Methylorubrum populi: one gene and its partner. The protein of the gene in region 1 interacts with the protein of each later gene in a pairwise test. Links are inferred from orthologs where the notes say so. Each region holds a gene or a part of one and is shown in the gene's direction. Other genes may lie near its edges. The genes, in order: MPPM_RS03855 and ssb.

The links.
Region 2: the proteins of MPPM_RS03855 (region 1) and ssb interact in binary tests that used the Escherichia coli proteins (3 or more experiments, as listed by UniProt). The link is inferred for Methylorubrum populi from one-to-one orthologs.

What each region holds. Positions count from the first base shown.
Region 1 is NZ_AP014809.1:835,055-844,318, forward strand. What follows is about bases 2,969-5,867. They hold MPPM_RS03855 (primosomal protein N'), read left to right. Parts: upstream 2,969-3,278; coding sequence 3,279-5,456; downstream 5,457-5,867. Other genes in these bases: MPPM_RS03850 (MFS transporter), read left to right, coding at 2,969-3,195; MPPM_RS03860 (SpoIIAA family protein), read left to right, coding at 5,531-5,867. In the rest of the region: MPPM_RS03840 (LysR substrate-binding domain-containing protein), read right to left, coding at 505-1,401; MPPM_RS03845 (tautomerase family protein), read left to right, coding at 1,521-1,919; more of MPPM_RS03850, read left to right, coding at 2,029-2,968; more of MPPM_RS03860, read left to right, coding at 5,868-5,893; MPPM_RS03865 (hypothetical protein), read right to left, coding at 5,971-6,351; MPPM_RS03870 (hypothetical protein), read right to left, coding at 6,847-7,098; MPPM_RS03875 (SDR family oxidoreductase), read right to left, coding at 7,198-8,208; MPPM_RS03880 (cysteine hydrolase family protein), read right to left, coding at 8,370-8,981; MPPM_RS03885 (zinc-dependent alcohol dehydrogenase), read right to left, coding at 9,021-9,264.
Region 2 is NZ_AP014809.1:2,518,261-2,526,410, reverse strand. What follows is about bases 1-2,881. They hold ssb (single-stranded DNA-binding protein), read left to right. Parts: upstream 1-1,102; coding sequence 1,103-1,660; downstream 1,661-2,881. Other genes in these bases: MPPM_RS11605 (hypothetical protein), read left to right, coding at 2,601-2,881; MPPM_RS11610 (helix-turn-helix domain-containing protein), read left to right, coding at 1,930-2,535; curA (NADPH-dependent curcumin/dihydrocurcumin reductase), read left to right, coding at 1-898. Outside these bases: more of MPPM_RS11605, read left to right, coding at 2,882-2,957; panC (pantoate--beta-alanine ligase), read left to right, coding at 3,021-3,893; MPPM_RS11595 (NADPH-dependent assimilatory sulfite reductase hemoprotein subunit), read right to left, coding at 3,964-5,802; MPPM_RS11590 (diflavin oxidoreductase), read right to left, coding at 6,071-7,846; MPPM_RS11585 (Lrp/AsnC family transcriptional regulator), read right to left, coding at 7,959-8,150. UniProt on the Escherichia coli protein: Plays an important role in DNA replication, recombination and repair. Binds to ssDNA and to an array of partner proteins to recruit them to their sites of action during DNA metabolism. Acts as a sliding platform that migrates on DNA via reptation.

The sequences.
Region 1 (9,264 bases):
TGACGCGTCCGTCGTTCGGCCCCGGCAGCAGGAGGGAGGCCAGGGGATAGAGGCTGCGGCTGCCGGCGATGACGCCGAGCGGGTAATCGACCGGGCCGAACAGGCGCTCCTGCGTCGGCCCGCGCAACGTCACGAGTTCGGCGCCGGCCGGGCCGAAGAAGCGGCGATAGGGCGCGAGGCGGTGCAGCGCGTCGGCGACCTCGCTGCCGCCGTTGGGCGGTCCCAGCATCACCACCCGCCCGAGATGGTTCGGCCGGTGCCGGGCCAGGAGCACACGTGCGACGAGGCCGCCCATGGAGTGGGTGACGAGGTGGAGGCGTGTCACGTCGGTGCCGAAGGCCGCGACCGCGGGGGCGATCGTCTCGGCGATGTCGGCGAGCCCCAGCCGGCGGGCTGGATAGTCGAGATTGAGCGTGGCGTAGCCCGCCGCCGTCAGCCGCCGCTCCAGGGGACGCAGCGAGGCGGCCCGGCGGGCGATGCCGTGAAGGAGGAGGACGCCCTCGGTCACGGAAGCGGGGCCGTCGTGCGGCTGGCTTCGGCGAGGGTCGCGCCGAGGAGTTCGGCAAACCGCTCGACTGCCGGATCGGCAGCGCTCGGGCCACGAACCAAGCGAAGGCGCAGGCTCGGCAGCGGCGGCAGGCCCGCCTCGTCCGGATCGAGGGGGCGCAGCGATGGCGGCAACCCGTGCGGGGTGCGCAGGCCGACGCCGAGGCCGGCGGCCACCGCCGCCCACAGGCCCGCAAGGCCGGGGCTGCTGAAGGCGATGCGCCAGGGGACGCCGGCAGCGTCGAGAGCTTCGGTCGCGACGTGGCGGAAGAGGCAGGGCGGCCCGAACAGGGCGAGCGGCAGCGGACGTTGCGCGGCGAGCCCCGCATGCCCCCGCGGTCCGACCCAGACCATGGGCAGTTCGCTGACAAGCGTCCCCTCCCCCACCGCGGGAGCCGCGTCCCAGACCAGGGCGAGATCGAGGCGGCCAGCCTCCACCTCCGCCCGCAGGACCGCGTCGCGCTCCACATGCGCTTCGACCCGCACCGCCGGGTGCAGCCGGGCGAAGCGGGCGAGCACCGCCGGCAATTCCGTCTCGGTGAAATCCTGCGGCAGACCCAGCCGCACCCAGCCGGACAGGGCGGGCACGGCAACGGCGCTCACCGCCGCGTCGTTGAGATCGAGCAGGCGGCGGGCATAGCCGAGCAGCAATTCCCCCGGCTCGGTCAGCGCCAGCCCCCGGCCGTTCCGGCGCAAGAGGGGCTGGCCGACCTGATCCTCCAGCTTGCGCAGTTGCAGGCTGATCGCCGAGGGCGAGCGGCCCAGCCGGGTCGCGGCCTTCGCGAAGCTGCCGAGATCAATCCCCGTCACGAAGGTGCGCAGGACGTCCATGTCGAGGTTGATGGGCAGCGCCATCGTTCAGATTTTCCGAAGCGTTGATGAAGAACTACGCGATTTTCCTGAACGATGCTGCGCGGTTCAATCGAAAGCGTCAACGGCGGATCGGCCGCCGTCATCGGATCAGCGAGAACGCCATGCCCTTCATCAGAGTCACGATCGCCGGCCCGGAGACCGGGAGCGAGACGGTCGCCGCACTCCAGCGGGGAATCACCGCGTTGATGGCGGAGGTGCTCGGCAAGCGGGCGGATCTCACCGCCGTCCTGATCGAGCCGGCGCCGGCCGGCGGCTGGTCCGTCGGTGGCGCGGCGGTGACACCGGCAGCGCATGTCGAGGCGCGGGTGACGCAGGGCACCAACACGGCTGAGGAGAAGGCGCGGTTCGTGGCCGCGGCCCACGATCTCTTGGTGCGGATGCTGCCCGGGCCGTTGCCTCTGGCGACCTACGTCGTCGTGCAGGAGGTACCGGCGGAGGCCTGGGGTTATGGCGGCCTCACCCAGGCGGCGCGAGCGCAAGAGGCTGCAGCCCGGAAATAGGCCGGCGCCGTCGTGCGAACGGAAGCAGCGGATCGCGGCCGGCCCGGCTTCGATCCGCCGACATTTCCTGGCATCCTCGCCGCAGCGATTTGCACGGAGGGGGCGCGGGGTGCTGGCGGCGGAAAGCGGACCGCGTGACGGCCCCGCCGGTTCGGGCCGCCTCCTCCTGCTCTACGCGGCCCTCTATGGCGGGTACGGCGCGCTCTCGCCCTTTCTGCCGGCCTTCCTCGAAACGCGGGGGCTCGGACCGAGCGAGATCGGGACGCTGCTCTCCGCCGGGATGCTGGTGCGGCTTGCCGCCGGTCCGCTCGCCGGACGGTTCGCCGACCGCTCCGGCGCCGTGCGGGCCTTCCTCGCCGTCGGGCTCGCCCTCTCGGCGGCGCTGACCCTGGCCTTCCTCGGCGGCCAGGGATTCGTCGTGCTGCTCGCCGTCGCCCTCGCGCAGGCGGCGGCCACCGCGCCGCTCGCCCCGCTGGCCGATACGGTGGCGCTCGCCGGCAGCCGCGACGGCGCCGTCTATGGCCGCGTTCGCGCGGCCGGCTCGGCCGCCTTCATCGCCACCACCGTCCTCACCGGCCATCTCGTCGGGGTCTTCGGGCACGGCGTCGGCCCGCTCGCCTGCGGCCTCCTCTTCGCAGCGGGGGCGGCGCTGACGCGGCGGCTTCCGTCGGCCCCGGCCTCGGCGAACCCGGCCGGCGACGCGGGCGGCGGATTCGCTTCGCTCGCCGCGGATGCCCGCTTCCGCCGCCTCCTGCTCGCCGCCGCGCTGGTGATCGGTGCGCACGCCATGCACGACGCCTTCGCGGTCATCGTCTGGCAGGCCGCGGGCATCGCGCCGCGCGTTGCAGGGCTGCTCTGGGCCGAGGCGGTGGCGGCGGAGGTGGCGGTGTTCCTCTGGCTCGGGCCGCGGCTCATCGCGCGGTTCGGACCGGAGCGGGCGCTGGTCCTCGCCGCTCTGGCGGGCGCCCTGCGCTGGGCGGTGCAGGCGCAGACCTCCTGGCTGCCCGTCCTCGTCGGAATCCAGGCGCTGCACGGGCTCACCTTCGCGCTCCTGCACCTCGCCTGCCTGCAGTTCATCGTGGCGATCGTGCCGGAGCATCGCCGGGCGACGGCGCTCACGGTCTACGGCACCTTCGGCCTCGGTCTCGCTTCCGCGCTGATGACGCTGCTCTGCGGCCTCCTCTACGAACGGTTCGGCACGACGGGCTTCTGGGTCATGACCGCCGCGAGCCTGGCCGCCGTTCCCGTTGCGCGCGGCCTCCCCCGCATCCGATAAGGTGCCCGCCTTCGGTCCCTCATCGCATTCGCCTTCGCGATCCGGGACATATATAGAACAAATCAGGCAGCCCCCATGATTCCATGCCCGTCGTCGCCGACATCCTGATCCCGCTCGCCCTCGACACCGCCTACAGCTACGCGGTGCCGGCCGGGCTCGACCTCGCCGCGGGCGACATCGTGCAGGTGCCGCTGGGGCCGCGCGAGACGATCGGCGTGGTCTGGGGGCTCGACGAGCGGGCGTCGGGAGGAAACCTCAGGCCGGTGACGGGCCGGGTCGAGGCGCCGCCGCTCTCCGAATCCCTGCGCAAGCTGGTCGATTGGCTCGCCCGCTACACCCTGGCGCCGAAGGGCTCGGCGCTCGCCATGGCGCTGCGCCTGCCCGATGAGACCGCCCGCAACGAGGCGCCGCGGATCGGCGTGCGCCCGTCCGGCAAGCCGCCGGCCCGGCAGACGGTGGCCCGCGGCAAGGTGATGGCGGTGGCCGCCGACGGCGCCGTGCGCGGCAAGAGCGCGCTCGCCAAGGAGGCGGGCGTGTCGCTCAGCGTGGTCGATGGGCTGATCGACGACGGCGCGCTGGAGACGGTGGCGCTGATGCCGGAGCCCGTGGCCCTGCCGCCGGACCCGGACCATCCGCGGGTGCCGCTCTCGGAGGCGCAGGCGGAGGCCGCGCACGCCCTGATCGCGAACGCCGCCGCCCCGGCGGAGACGGTGACCGGTGAGACGGTCCTCCTCGAAGGCGTGACCGGCTCGGGCAAGACCGAGGTGTATTTCGAGGCGGTGGCCGAATGCGTGCGGCAGGGGCGGCAGGCCCTGGTGCTGATGCCGGAGATCGCGCTCACCGCGCAGTTCCTCGACCGCTTTGCCGGGCGCTTCGGCGTGCGGCCGGCCACCTGGCATTCCGGCGTCGGCGGCAAGCGCCGCGAGCGGCTGCGGGCGGGCGTGGCCGCGGGCGAGGTCTCGGTGGTGGTCGGCGCCCGCTCGGCCCTGTTCCTGCCGTTCCGCAATCTCGGCCTGATCGTGGTCGATGAGGAGCACGAGACCGCCTACAAGCAGGAGGACGGCGTCCACTACCACGCCCGCGACATGGCGGTGGTGCGCGGCAAGATCGAGGGCTGCCCGGTGGTGCTGGCCTCGGCGACGCCCTCGATCGAGTCGCGGGTCAACGCGCAAAGCGGGCGCTACCGCCACGTCGTGCTCCCCGGCCGTTTCGGCGGGCGGCCGCTGCCGGACATCGCGGCCATCGACATGCGCCTCGACAAGCCGGAGCGCGGGCGCTTCCTGTCGCCGCCGATGGTGAACGCGGTGAAGGCGACGCTGGCGGCGGGTGATCAGGCGCTGCTGTTCCTCAACCGCCGGGGCTACGCGCCGCTCACCCTGTGCCGGGCCTGCGGCCACCGCTACCAGTGCCGCAACTGCTCGACCTGGCTCGTCGAGCACCGCTTCCGCCGGGCGCTGGTCTGCCATCAATGCGGCTACGCCGAGCGCAAGCCCGAGGCCTGCACCGAGTGCGGCGCCTTCGACCACCTCACCCCCTGCGGGCCGGGCGTCGAGCGAATCGCCGAGGAAGTGGCCGAGCTGTTTCCCGAGCAGCGCATCGTCGTGCTGTCGAGCGACTTTCCCGGCGGTGCCGAGCGGCTGCGGCAGGAACTCGAGACCGTGGCGGCGGGCGAGTGCGACATCGTCATCGGCACGCAGCTCGTGGCCAAGGGCCACAACTTTCCGCACCTGACGCTGGTCGGCGTGCTCGATGCCGATATCGGCCTCACCTCCGGCGATCCGCGGGCGGCCGAGCGCACGTTCCAGCTGCTGCAGCAGGTGACGGGGCGCGCGGGGCGCGGCGAGCGGCCGGGGCGCGCCCTGGTCCAGACCTACCAGCCCGAGCACCCGGTCATCGCCGCCCTGCTCTCGGGCGATGCCGACCGATTCTACGAGGAAGAGATCTGGGCCCGCGAGGCGGCGGGGCTCCCGCCGTTCGGGCGGCTCGCGGCGCTGATCGTGTCGGGCGAGGAGCGGGAGAAGGCCGAGGCGCACGGCCAAGCCCTGGCGCGGGTTGCCGATCCGCCCGCCGGCGTCACCGTGCTCGGCCCGGCCGAGGCGCCGCTCGCCCTGGTACGCGGGCGCTGGCGCTTCCGGCTTCTGGTGAAGACCGAGCGCGGCATCGACGTGCAGAGTTATCTGCGGGACTGGCTCGCCCGCGGACCGAAGCCGCGGGGTAATCTCAAGGTCGCAATCGACGTGGACCCGCAGAGCTTTCTATAATCGGGTCCGTTCGCCGCCGGCTCGAGGTCACCACCCGGTCTCTGGCCCTCGGCTCAATCGAGGAGCGCCGCACCTTGCTGACCTACGAGAAGAAGCCCGATTCCGCGATCGCCGAGATCGTCGTCGATGGGAAGATCTCCGACGAGGAGATGAACGCGGTGATGACCGCGATGAAGGCGGACCTCGACAAGGGCGGCCGCCTCAAGCTCCTGGAAGACATCCGCAGCTTCGAGGGCATGGAGCCGGCGGCCTTCTTCAAAGATCCCCGCTTCGGCATCTCGATGATGAAGGGCGTGAGCCACGTGGCGCTCGTCACCGATGCGACCTGGCTGCGGGCCGTGGCCGAGACCTTCGGCTTCGTCTCGCCGGTGCAGATCAAGGTGTTCGAGCGCGCCCGCATCGGCGAGGCGCGGACCTGGCTCGAAGCGGCGGTCTGACGGGACGAGGCCGCGCCCGCACGAAAAAGGGCGGGCCTTGCGGGCCCGCCCCTCGCGTCAGAAAAATTCCGGTCCCGTCACTCGGCCGAGGCGGTGCGAACCGTATGACGCTTGGCCATCCAGCGGCCGGTGCAGAGGCCGCCCGAGACGCGCCACGTGCCGGAGCCCGAGCGAGTCTGGAGACGGCCCGAGGCGGTGCCGTTCGCCGCCGCCGTCGCGACGTTCAGGCCGACGCCGCCATCCGCCTCGACGCGGCCGGTCACCGTGGTGCCGCCGGAGGACGCGTTCGTGATCGGACGAACCTGCCCGTCCCGCACCGCGAGGGTGTAGCTGTACTGCGCGTCGCACAATCCGCTCTCGGTCACGAGCTGGACCGACCATGTCCCGTCGAAATCCCCCGCCATCGCCGGCGAGACGAGCGCGGCGGCCAGAGCGGCGGTGAGGGCGAACTTGGGCATGCGTGATCCAACTCAGCGACGAGGGTGAACGTACGGTGCGCCGTCGCCCGCGCTGTCCGTACCGCCAATCTGTGAGATGCCCGCACTCTACGCGAACAAGAGGCGATAATATGACGGCAACCGATGCCTCGGTTTCCGACAATTCACGACTGTTCGAGGAACAAATTACGCGCAGCCAGCGAGGAGGTCCCGACACCTGTGGCTTTTGCGCACGTCAGTGTTGCAAGCTGAGCTTTATAAGCTCTTGAACAATTCCATGACGATTGGGCAAAGCAGCCAATCTCGAGCGTCGAGCGAATCGAATAGCCCCGCTTGATTGACAGAGGCGGCGCTTACCGTGGCCGTACGGATGCGCCGCAGGTCGCCTCGGACGCGGATACGCTGGGAGGCCATGCCGCGACGCGTTCTCTCGGCGAGGCTTTCGCATTGGCCCGATAGGAGACCCTTTCGGAAACGGATGCTGCAGAACCCGGAGCCGCGGTGATCGGCTGGGGTTCAGGCGGAGGGTTCGGAGAGCCGCGCCCGGTGGCGGTCGAGGGCGTCGAGCAGGATCGGCATGAAGGCGGAGGATGCATTGAGGCCCGCCACGCCTTGCCCGAGGCGGTCGAGCGCCTGGATCTGCGCCTCGAGACCGTCATACGCGGCGAGATAGGCCCAGATCGCCTCGTCGGCCTCGCCGACCTGGACCGGCTGCTCGGAGGCGAGCAGGGCCGAGAAGAGATCGAAGGTTTTGTCCAGGCTCGCCACGTCGGCTCCTCTCGGCGCATCCACGGGGATCGGCTGGGACGCGCTCCGCCGAGTTGGGGACCGGTTCGGCAGGGGAGCGCGTCCGCGGGTGGGTCCGTCTCAGCGGTGGCGGCTGCCGCCGATGAGGCTCGCCGCGGCGGCGAGCCCGACGCCGGCGACGACCGCCGCGGTGGTCAGCGGGTGGAGCGCGGAGCGCGTGTAGAGGCTGCGCCGCATCACGTAGCCCGGATGGCTCCCGGCGGTGCGCCCACCGGTGCCCGCCCGGTAGAGCGACCCTTCCGGGTCGCGGGGCGGCTCCTCGCGCTGCTGCAGGCCCGCCATGCTGCTCCCAACCGTGTCGAAGACGCGGGGCGCGACGGCCTGGGCCGCGCTCATGATCCGGCCGCCGCCACCGATATAGATGTCGCGGCGGGGATGCACCGCGGCGTGAAGGATCGCCTCGGCGACCTCCTCGGTGCGGTAGACCGGCGGCGGCAGCTTCGGCTCGCGGTCGGTGTAGTTGCGGGCATTCGCCGGGAAGGGCGTGTCGATCGCCGCCGGCTTGATCAGGGTGACCGCGACCGGCGCCCCCTCCTCCTTCAGCTCGATGCGCAGGGAGTCGGTGAAGCCTTTGATGGCGTGCTTGCTCGCGCTGTACATGCCCTGGAGCGGGAAGGCGACGTCGGAGGCGACGCTGCCGAGATTGATCAGCGTGCCGCCGCTGTCCTTCAGATGCGGCAGGGCGACGAGCGAGCCGTAGACCACGCCCCAGAAGTTGACGTCGAACAGGCGCCGGTGATCGCCGTCCTCGATCTCTTCGAGCCGTCCGATGATCGAGAGCCCGGCATCGTTCACCCAGGTGTCGATGCGGCCGTAGCGCTCGATCGTGGTCCGGGCCAGGGCCTCGACCTGGGCGCGGTCGGAGACATCGGTGACGACGTCGAGCGCCTCTCCGCCCTGCCGTTCGATTTCGGCCCGGATCTCGGCCAGGGCGTCCCCGTTGCGGGCGGCGAGCACGACCCGGGCGCCGCGCGCCGCGGCCATGCGCGCGGTCGCAAGCCCGATGCCGCTCGAGGCGCCGGTGATAACGATGACCTGCTGGTCGAGCGGCTTCTTGGCAGCGCTCGGCATGCGCATCTCCTGTCTCGTGAAGCGGCCGGGCGTTCGACGCGCAAGCGTCGTCCCGGAGAGTGTCAGCCGGTGAACCCGGCCGCCAACGGCTCAGTTTCTCGCGATTTGAGGAGAGCGGCGCCGGATTACCGGCGGTCGACCGCAAAAGTCAGCGCGACACGTCAGCTCCAACCGTCGAGGATCTCGGCGGTCGGGGCCGTCTCGATCTGCTCGCCGAAGCGGCTCTGATAGAGGAACATCATCGCGTCGTAGGTCTGATCGGCCGACGAGCAGACCGCGTCGCAGGCGACGATGACGCGGTAGCCGCGATCGACCGCGCCGAGGATGGTGGCGAGCACGCAGACATCGGTCTCGCCCCCCGTCACCACGAGGGTGTCGATGCCTTTCGCCTCCAGCATCCGCTCCAGATCGGGCCCCATCCAGGGCGAGTAGACGAGCTTGTCGACGACCTTGGCCGGCGGCACGAACCGGGTCAGGCTCGGCATCAGCTCGACCATCTCCGGCCCGAGCGCATCGAGCGTCATCTTGGGCCAGTGCTCGTAGTAGCGCCGCCACGCGCCCCGCCCCTCCTCGGCCGAGCGGATCGGCACGAAGCGGGTGAAGACGGTCCGCTCCGGATGGGCGGCGGCGAGGCGCTCGATGTTCGGCAGGATGCGGGCGAGCCAGGGCGTGTGCCAGTCGGTCTCCTCGGAGAACATCCGCTGCGCGTCGACGCAGAGATGGGCGGCCCGCGGGCCGAGTTCACCGAATTTCAGGCCGTCCTTGCCTGCCATGGCTCGCTCCAGATTCCCTTTTCCTCGTCTTTGCTCGGCTCAGTTCGGGTGGAAGACGACCTTCACGCAGCCATCCTTCTTGTCGCGGAAGGTCTTGTAGAGGTCGGGACCGTCGGCGAGGTCGGTGGAGCGGTGGGTGATCAGCGAGGCGGTGTCGAACTTGCCCTGCTGGATCAGCTTGGTCAGCGGTTCGAGGTAGCGCTTCACGTGCGTCTGGCCGCTCTTCATGGTGAGCCCCTTCTGCACGATCGCGCCCATATTGACGGGGATCGGCCCGCCATAG
Region 2 (8,150 bases), 1.7 Mb from region 1 along the record:
GCGGACCCGCTGGCTCTCCCTCGATCCCTACATGCGCGGGCGGATGAGCGCGGCAAAGTCCTACGCCAAGCCGGTCGAGATCGGCGAGACCATGGTCGGCCAGACGGTGAGCGAAGTGGTCGCCTCGGAGAACCCGGCCTTCGCCGAGGGCGATCTCGTGCTGAGCAACTCCGGCTGGCAAGAATTCGCGATCTCGGACGGGCGGGATCTGCGCCGTCTGGATCCTGCGGACGGGCCGCCGAGCCAGTTCCTCGGCATCCTCGGCATGCCCGGCATGACCGCCTATACCGGTCTCCTCGAGATCGGCCGCCCGCGCCCGGGCGAGACCGTCGTGGTGGCCGCCGCCGCCGGACCGGTCGGCTCTCTCGTCGGCCAAATCGCCCGCATCAAGGGCGCGCGGGCCGTCGGCATCGCCGGGGGCGCGGAGAAATGCGCCTATCTCACCGAGACGCTCGGCTTCGACGCGGCCGTCGATCACCGTGCCGGCGACTTCCCCGAGGCGCTGGCCCGTGCCTGCCCCGAGGGGATCGACGTGTATTTCGAGAATGTCGGCGGCGCCGTGTTCGACGCGGTGCTGCCGCTGCTCAACGACTTCGCGCGGGTCCCGGTCTGCGGCCTCGTCGCGGGCTACAATCTGAGCGAACTGCCCCCCGGCCCCGACCGCTCCCCGGTTCTGATGCGCGCCATCCTCACCAAGCGCCTGACCCTGCGCGGCTTCATCGTCTGGGATTTCGCCGCGATGCAGGACGACTTCCTGAGGGATGTCGGCGGCTGGCTCCGGGCCGGACGGGTCAAGGCGCGCGAGGACGTGGTGGAGGGCCTGGAGAATGCCCCGGCCGCCTTCGCCGGGATGCTCAAGGGCGCCAATTTCGGCAAGCTCGTGGTGAAAGTGGCCTGACGAAATTTCGGCTCCGACGGGCGCGACCGCGCTTGTCGGACGATTAGAACATAGATAGAACATTCACGATGGCCGCAGCACCCGGTGGTTAGCGTGCACAAGAGCCGCAGATGGCTTGCCCAGAGGGGGCGGCACGCTCAAGAGTCGCCGCCATCGCGGGCGTATCGAAATGCCCTGTGAGATCGGACCGGATGGAGAGATGAGATGGCGGGCAGCGTCAACAAGGTGATTCTGGTCGGCAATCTCGGGCGCGATCCCGAGACCCGGCGCCTGGCCTCGGGCGATCCCGTGGTCAACCTGCGAATCGCGACGTCGGAGTCCTGGAAGGACAAGATGTCCGGCGAGCGCAAGGAGAAGACCGAGTGGCACTCGGTCGTGATCTACAACGAGAACCTTGCCCGCGTGGCGGAGCAGTACCTGCGCAAGGGCTCGAAGGTCTACATCGAGGGCCAGCTCCAGACGCGGAAGTGGACCGACCAGTCGGGCGCCGAGAAGTACACCACCGAGGTGGTGCTGCAGCGCTTCCGCGGCGAGATGACGATTCTTGACGGGCGCGGCGGTGGCGGCGGCGACTTCGCGGGCGACGACGAGGGCGGCGGCCAGATCAGCCGCGGCGGCGACCGGGGTGGCGACCGCGGCGCCGGACGCGACGATTACGGCTCCAGCCGCTCCGGCGGCGGCGACCGCCGGCCCTCCTCGGGCGGTGGCGGCGGCGGTGGCGGCAAGCCGAACTACGACCTCGACGACGACATCCCGTTCTAGGATTTTTTTGGATCGACGGACGGCACGGTGAAGGGACCGGCGCGGACAGCGCCGGTCCCTTTTTCCGTCTCTTGAAGCCGCCGGTATCGGGACGAATGCGAGCCGGAACAGCAACTTGAGCCCTGGCTTTGCCGGTTTTCACCGTCCGAGATCAGGCGTCGGACCGACGACGACTTACGATTCTCAACAACTGTGCCCGGTGGCGTCCTCGAAATCCTGCGTCATAATGGTTTTCGCGCCGCAACGGCGAAAGGAGCAGTCCGGGATCCATGCTGAGCACAGCGTCGAACGCGCCCGTCGTCGAGGAGCGCCCCCTGGAGAAGGCGCTGGGCCATCAGGTGCGCCTGCTGCGGCGCGAGCGCGACCTGTCGGTAGCCGATCTCGGCAGCGCGGCCGGCATCTCGCCGGGCATGATCTCGAAGATCGAGAACGGCGCGATCTCGCCCTCGCTGGCCTCGATCAACGCCATCGCGTCGGCCCTCAACGTGCCAATCACCGCTCTCTTCGCCGCCTTCGAGGAGACCCGCGACTGCAGCCACGTGAAGCGCGGCCAGGGCGTGCCGATCGAGCGGCGCGGCACCAAGGTCGGGCATCTCTACGAGCTGCTCGGCGCCGGCATCCGCGGCGACGTGGTGGTGGAGCCCTACCTCATCACCCTGCAGGACGAGGCCGAGGCCTATACGAGCTTCCGCCATATCGGCACGGAATTCATCTACATGCTGACCGGCGAGGTGATCTATCACCATTCGGGCCAGGATTATCACCTGGAGCCGGGCGACGCGCTGATGTTCGACTCGAACGGCCTGCACGGCCCGGCCAAACTGCTCAAGACGCCGATGACCTATCTCTCGGTCATCGTCTATCCGCGGGCGTGAGCGGTAACGATCCATTCACCATGACCTGCGACGCATCGTCGGTGTGGGAGCGGGAGAGCGATGCGATGACGGGCGGTTGGCAGCGGGCCCTCGGCGCTCTCCTCGCCGTCGGTCTCCTCGGCTCGTCCGCCGCCGCCGCCGACCTGCCGCCGTTCGAGCCGGGTCCTGCCGCCGGTCCGCTCCCGGCGCCGCGCTTCTTCCCCCGCGGGGACGGGGATGCCCTGAGCGACGGGCCGCCCCGGCTTCGGCCGCGACGCCTCGTGGCTTGCGCACCGCGCATCGCCCCGGTGCCGACCAACGCGCCGGACGATCCGAGCTATGTCGGCTCGGAATATGGATTGGGCAAGCCGAGCTATTACGGCTTCCGCCCCGGCCTCGGCTACGACGACCCGTTCGATCGGCCCCTGCGCTACTGCCCTTGAGCCGGGGGTGAAACGCTGGCGTCCCGCGGCCGGGGGGCTTACCTGTGCGGCGCGTGTTTCCCGATGCCGAGCCGCCCGATGTCCGACACCACCCTCCGCTTCGACAATCTTGAGGCCCTGCGCGCGCGGGTCGATGCGTGGCGGCAGGGCGGCGACCGGATCGTGCTGGTGCCGACCATGGGTGCGCTGCACGCGGGCCACCTCGCCCTCGTGGCGCATGCCAAGGCGATCGGCCGGCGCGCCGTCGTCAGCATCTTCGTGAACCCGACTCAGTTCGGCCCGAACGAGGATTTTTCGCGCTATCCGCGCGACACCGAGGCCGACCTCGATCTGCTCTCGCGGGCCGGCACCGACGCGGCGTGGCTCCCCTCCGTCGAGACCATGTACCCGACGGGGTTCTCGACCCGGATCGAGCCCGGCCCGGCGGCGGAGGGCCTGTGCGGCGCGGTCCGGCCCGGCCATTTCTCCGGCGTCGCCACCGTGGTGACCAAGCTCATCAATCAGGTCCGGCCCGATCTGGCCCTGTTCGGCGAGAAGGATTTCCAGCAGTTGCAGGTGATCCGCTCGGTCGTCCGCGACCTCGATCTGGCGGTGACCATCGAGGGCGTGCCGACGCTCCGCGAGGCGGACGGCCTCGCCCTGTCCTCGCGCAACCGCTATCTCGACCCCCGCGAGCGCGAAATCGCGCCGCGCCTGCACGCGGTGCTCGCCGACATGGCCGGTCGCCTCGCCCGCGGCGCCGAGGCGGCTCCGCTCGTCGCGGAGGGCATCGCCGCGCTGGAGTCGGCGGGCTTCGGGCCGGTGCAATATCTGGAGGTGCGCGACGCGCAGACGCTGGCGCCCGTGGCCCGGGCCGAGCGCGAGGCGCGGGTGCTGGTGGCGGCCTATCTCGGCCGCACGCGGCTCATCGACAACGTGGCGGTGGTGCCGGCCTGAAGCGGCTCGACAAGGTTACGGCCGCGCACGGCCGGAGACTTCGCCCCGGCCGTGCGCGTGGAAAAAGCCGTCACGCCGCCCGCAGCGGACCCGTCCGCTCGTGGAAGTCCGGCCCGTTGCTCGTCTTGGCCACGAAGCCGGCGCGGATCACGAAATCGCCGAAATGCTCGCCCGGCTGCCGGTCCTTGGCGTAGGCGGCGAACAGCGGCTCCAGCGTGTCCTTGATCTCGCTGGCCAGCACATCTTCGCGGTAGAGCTTGCTCAGCCGGGAGCCGTCGAAGGCGGCGCCGAGATAGAGGTGGTAGCGCTCGGGGCCGCGGCCGACGAGGCCGATTTCCGAGATGAACGGCCGGGCGCAGCCATTGGGGCAGCCGGTCGAGCGGATCGTGATGGGCTCGTCCTGCAGCCCGTGGCGGGCGAGGCTCTCCTCCAACTCGGTGAGCAGGTCGGGCAGGTAGCGCTCGCTCTCGGCCAGCGCCAGCCCGCAGGTCGGCAGCGCCACGCAGGCGAGCGCGTTGCGGCGGATCGCCGAGGCGCCCCGGGTCAGGCCGTACTCGTCGACCAGCGCGTCGATCTCAGGCTTCTTGCCCGCCGGCACGTTGGCGATGATGACGTTCTGGTTGCCGGTGAGGCGGAAATCACCCTCGTGCACCTCGGCGATGCGGCGCAGGCCCGAGAGGAATTGCGGACCGCCGTCGATGTCCTTGATCCGGCCCGACGGCACGTAGAGCGTCAGGTGGTGGCGTCCGTCCTCGCCCTCGACCCAGCCGTAGCGGTCGCCGTTGTTCTCGAAGGTGAAGGGCTTGGGTTCGCCGAGCTTCTTGCCGATGCGCTTCTCGACCTCCGCCCGGAAGGCGTCGAGGCCGAACCGCTCGATCGTGTATTTGAGCCGGGCGTTCTTGCGGTTCTTGCGGTTGCCCCAGTCGCGCTGGACCGTCATCACCGCTTCGGCCGCCTTTAGCGCATCCTCGGGCTTCACGAAGCCGAGCACGTCGGCGGTGCGGGGGAAGGTGTCGGTCTCGCCATGGGTCATGCCCATGCCGCCGCCGACAGTCACGTTCCAGCCCGTCACCCGGTTCTTCTTGTCGAGGATGGCGATGAAGCCGAGATCGTGGGCGAAGATGTCGACCTCGTTCGAGGGCGGCACCGCGACCACGGTCTTGAACTTCCGCGGCAGGTAGGTCTTGCCGTAGATCGGCTCGATCTCCGCCTCATCCTCGCCGCCGACCACGCGCTCACCGTCGAGCCAGATCTCACGCCACGCGCCGGTCTTCGGCAGCAGGGTGTCGGAGATGTCCTTGGCGAGCTTGAGCGCGGCCTGGTGCGCGCCGGCCTGAGCCGGGTTTGTCGCCGCCATGACGTTGCGGTTGACGTCGCCGCAGGCCGCGATGGTGTCGAGCAGCGCCGAGTTGATCGCCGCCATGGTGCGCTTGAGGTTCGACTTGATCACGCCGTGATACTGGAACGTCTGGCGCGTGGTCGCGCGCAGGGCCCCGCCGGCATAGGTCGTGGCGATGTCGTCGAGGATCAGCCACTGCTTCGGCGTCACGACGCCGCCCGCGATGCGCAGGCGGATCATGAAGCTGTAGGCCTTCTCGAGCTTCTTCTTGGTGCGCTCCGCCCGGATGTCCCGGTCGTCCTGCATGTACATGCCGTGGAACTTGACGAGTTGGCCGTCGTCCTCAGAGATTGCGCCGGTGGCGTGCTTGAGGAGCCCGTCGGCCAAGCCCCCGCGCAGGTAGCGGCTAGCGATCTTCAGGTGCTCGTTATGCGCGAGCCCCGCGGCGCGCGCGGCCTCGGCCTCCGTGATCGGACGGTCGGTCGGCGGCGTCTCGTAGCGGTGCGCGCCGATGCCGGGCGTGTCCACGGCGGGGCCGTCAGGGGTGTCGATCGGCTTGTGGTCGTCCATGGCGGTGATCCGTTTCGCACTCAGCCCTCCCCCCTCTGCGGGGGAGGGTGGCCCTCGCGTCGGCGAGGGTCGGGAGAGGGGAGCGCCCTATCCGGAAAAGTTTCGACAGCACGGGCCGCGCCTTCCTCGGCGCCGTCGCGCTGCCCCTCTCCCGCCTCGCTGCGCTCGGCACCCTACCCCCAACCAAATCGGGCTTGCCCGATTTGGGCAACCCTATTGCAGACCTTGGGCAAGCCCAAGATCTGTCGGGGGGAGGGCTAGGTGAACTTCAGTAAACGTCCTGCTGGTAGCGCTTGGCCCGCTCCAGCGAGGCGACATGCGCCTCGGCATCGGCGCTGCTCAGGCCCTTCACGGTCTCGAAGGCCCGCACCACCGCGGCGCGCACGTCACGCGCCATGTTCTTGGCATCACCGCAGACGTAGAAATGGGCGCCGCCGTCGAGCCACGCCACCACCTCGGCGGCGTTCTGGTCGATCCGGTCCTGCACGTAGACCTTCTCCGGCTGGTCGCGGGAGAAGGCCACGTCGATCTTGGCGAGCGAGCCGTCCTCCAGCGCGTCCTGCCATTCGAGCTGGTACAGGAAGTCGTGGGTGAAGTGGCGGTCGCCGAAGAACAGCCACGAGCGGCCGGGTGCCTCGGTGGCGCGGCGCTCCTGCACGAAGGCGCGGAACGGGGCGACGCCGGTGCCGGGGCCGACCATGATGATGTCGGTGGAGCCGTCCGAGGGCAGGCGGAAGTGCTTGTTCGGCTTCACCCGCACCCGCAGCTTGGCGCCGTTCTTGATGCGGTCGGCCACATGCACCGAGGCGACGCCGGACCGGGCGCGGCCGTGGGTCTCGTAGCGCACGGCGGCGATGGTGAGGTGGACCTCGTCGCCGACTTCCTTGCGCGACGAGGCGATGGAATAGGCCCGCGGCGGCAGCGGCCGGGTCACGGTGTTGAGATGCTCGGCGGTCAGCTCGGCGGGGAAGCGCTCGATCAGGTCGATCAGGTGCCGGCCCTCGATCCAGGCCTTCACCTCGCCGCTCTCCGCGAATGCTTTCGCGTCCGCATGGCCCGTGGCCTTGGCGAAGCGCTCGACCGTGGTGGACGACAGCGTGGTGATGTCGCGCTCGGCGAGCAGGGCCCGGCGCAGGCCCTCGTCACCGGACAGCCCTGTCGCGCGCAGGATCTCGTCCACGAGCTGCGGGTCGTTCTCCGGAAAGATCTCCAGCGAATCGCCTGGCTCGTAGGCCGGCGCCCCGTCCTCGAATTCGAGGGCGAGGTGGATCGTCTCCTTGTCGGAGCGCGAGGAGTTGAGGTTCACGTGGTCGATCACCTCGACCACCACCGGCTCGCGGCTGACCTCGGCGTCCTCATCCTCGCTGCCGGCGCGGAAATCGACCGCCACGACGTTGTCGCTCGGGGCCTCGGCCGGGGCCAGCGCCTTCAGCGCGCCCTTGATCCAGTCGGCCGCCGGCTTCTCGAAATCGAGGTCGAGATCGGCACGGTCATAGGCGCGCTTGGCGCCGAGCGCCTCGAAGCGGGCATCGAGCGCCTTTCCGATCGCGCAGAACTCCGCGTAGCTCGTATCGCCGAGCGCCAGCACGCCGAACTGCACGCCCTCCAGCCGCGGCGCCGCATCGCCCATCAGCTCGCCATAGGCGCGCACCGCGCGGGCCGGCGGCTCGCCCTCGCCCCAGGTCGCGGCGATGGCGATGACCTTGCCGGCCTTCGGCAGCGTGGCGAGGTCGAGGTCTGCGAAATCGACGACCTTCGGCTTGAAGCCCTGCTTGCGCGCGAGCTTGCCCACGTCGCTCGCGAGCTTTTCCGAGTTGCCCGATTCGGACGCGAACAGGATCGTCAGCGGCTCGGCGGCCTTGGGGGGCGCGATGGGGGCGGGCGCCGCCGCGGCCGGCTGGCCGGACGCCGCGTCGAGCCCGGCGAGGAAGCCGGTCAGCCACGCGCGCTGGATCGGCGTCGCCGCGCCGAGCGCCGCGTCGAGATGAGCCCGTTCCTGGTCTCCGAACGGAGCCGTGCGGGGGAGGAGTGCTTGCCTGGACATCGTGGGTGCCATGTCGTCCGCCGGAGCGCCGCTGTCAACGTCGAAACGTCCGTTTTAAAGAACGCCCCGCAGAGAGAAGAGATTGTTCGTTGTTGCGTCGCAAAAAAGAAAATTATTCCCCAACCACCGAGAGCCTCGGCTCGGAGCGCCCCCGTGGCGGGGGGACCGGCAGCGGTAGGGCGGTGGTCGACTTCACCTTCTCCATGGCGAAGCGCGAGGTCACATTCTTGAGAGGAAGCGTCGCGATCAGGTTCTTATAGAAGGTGTCGTAGGCCGCCATGTCGGCCACGACGACGCGCAGCAT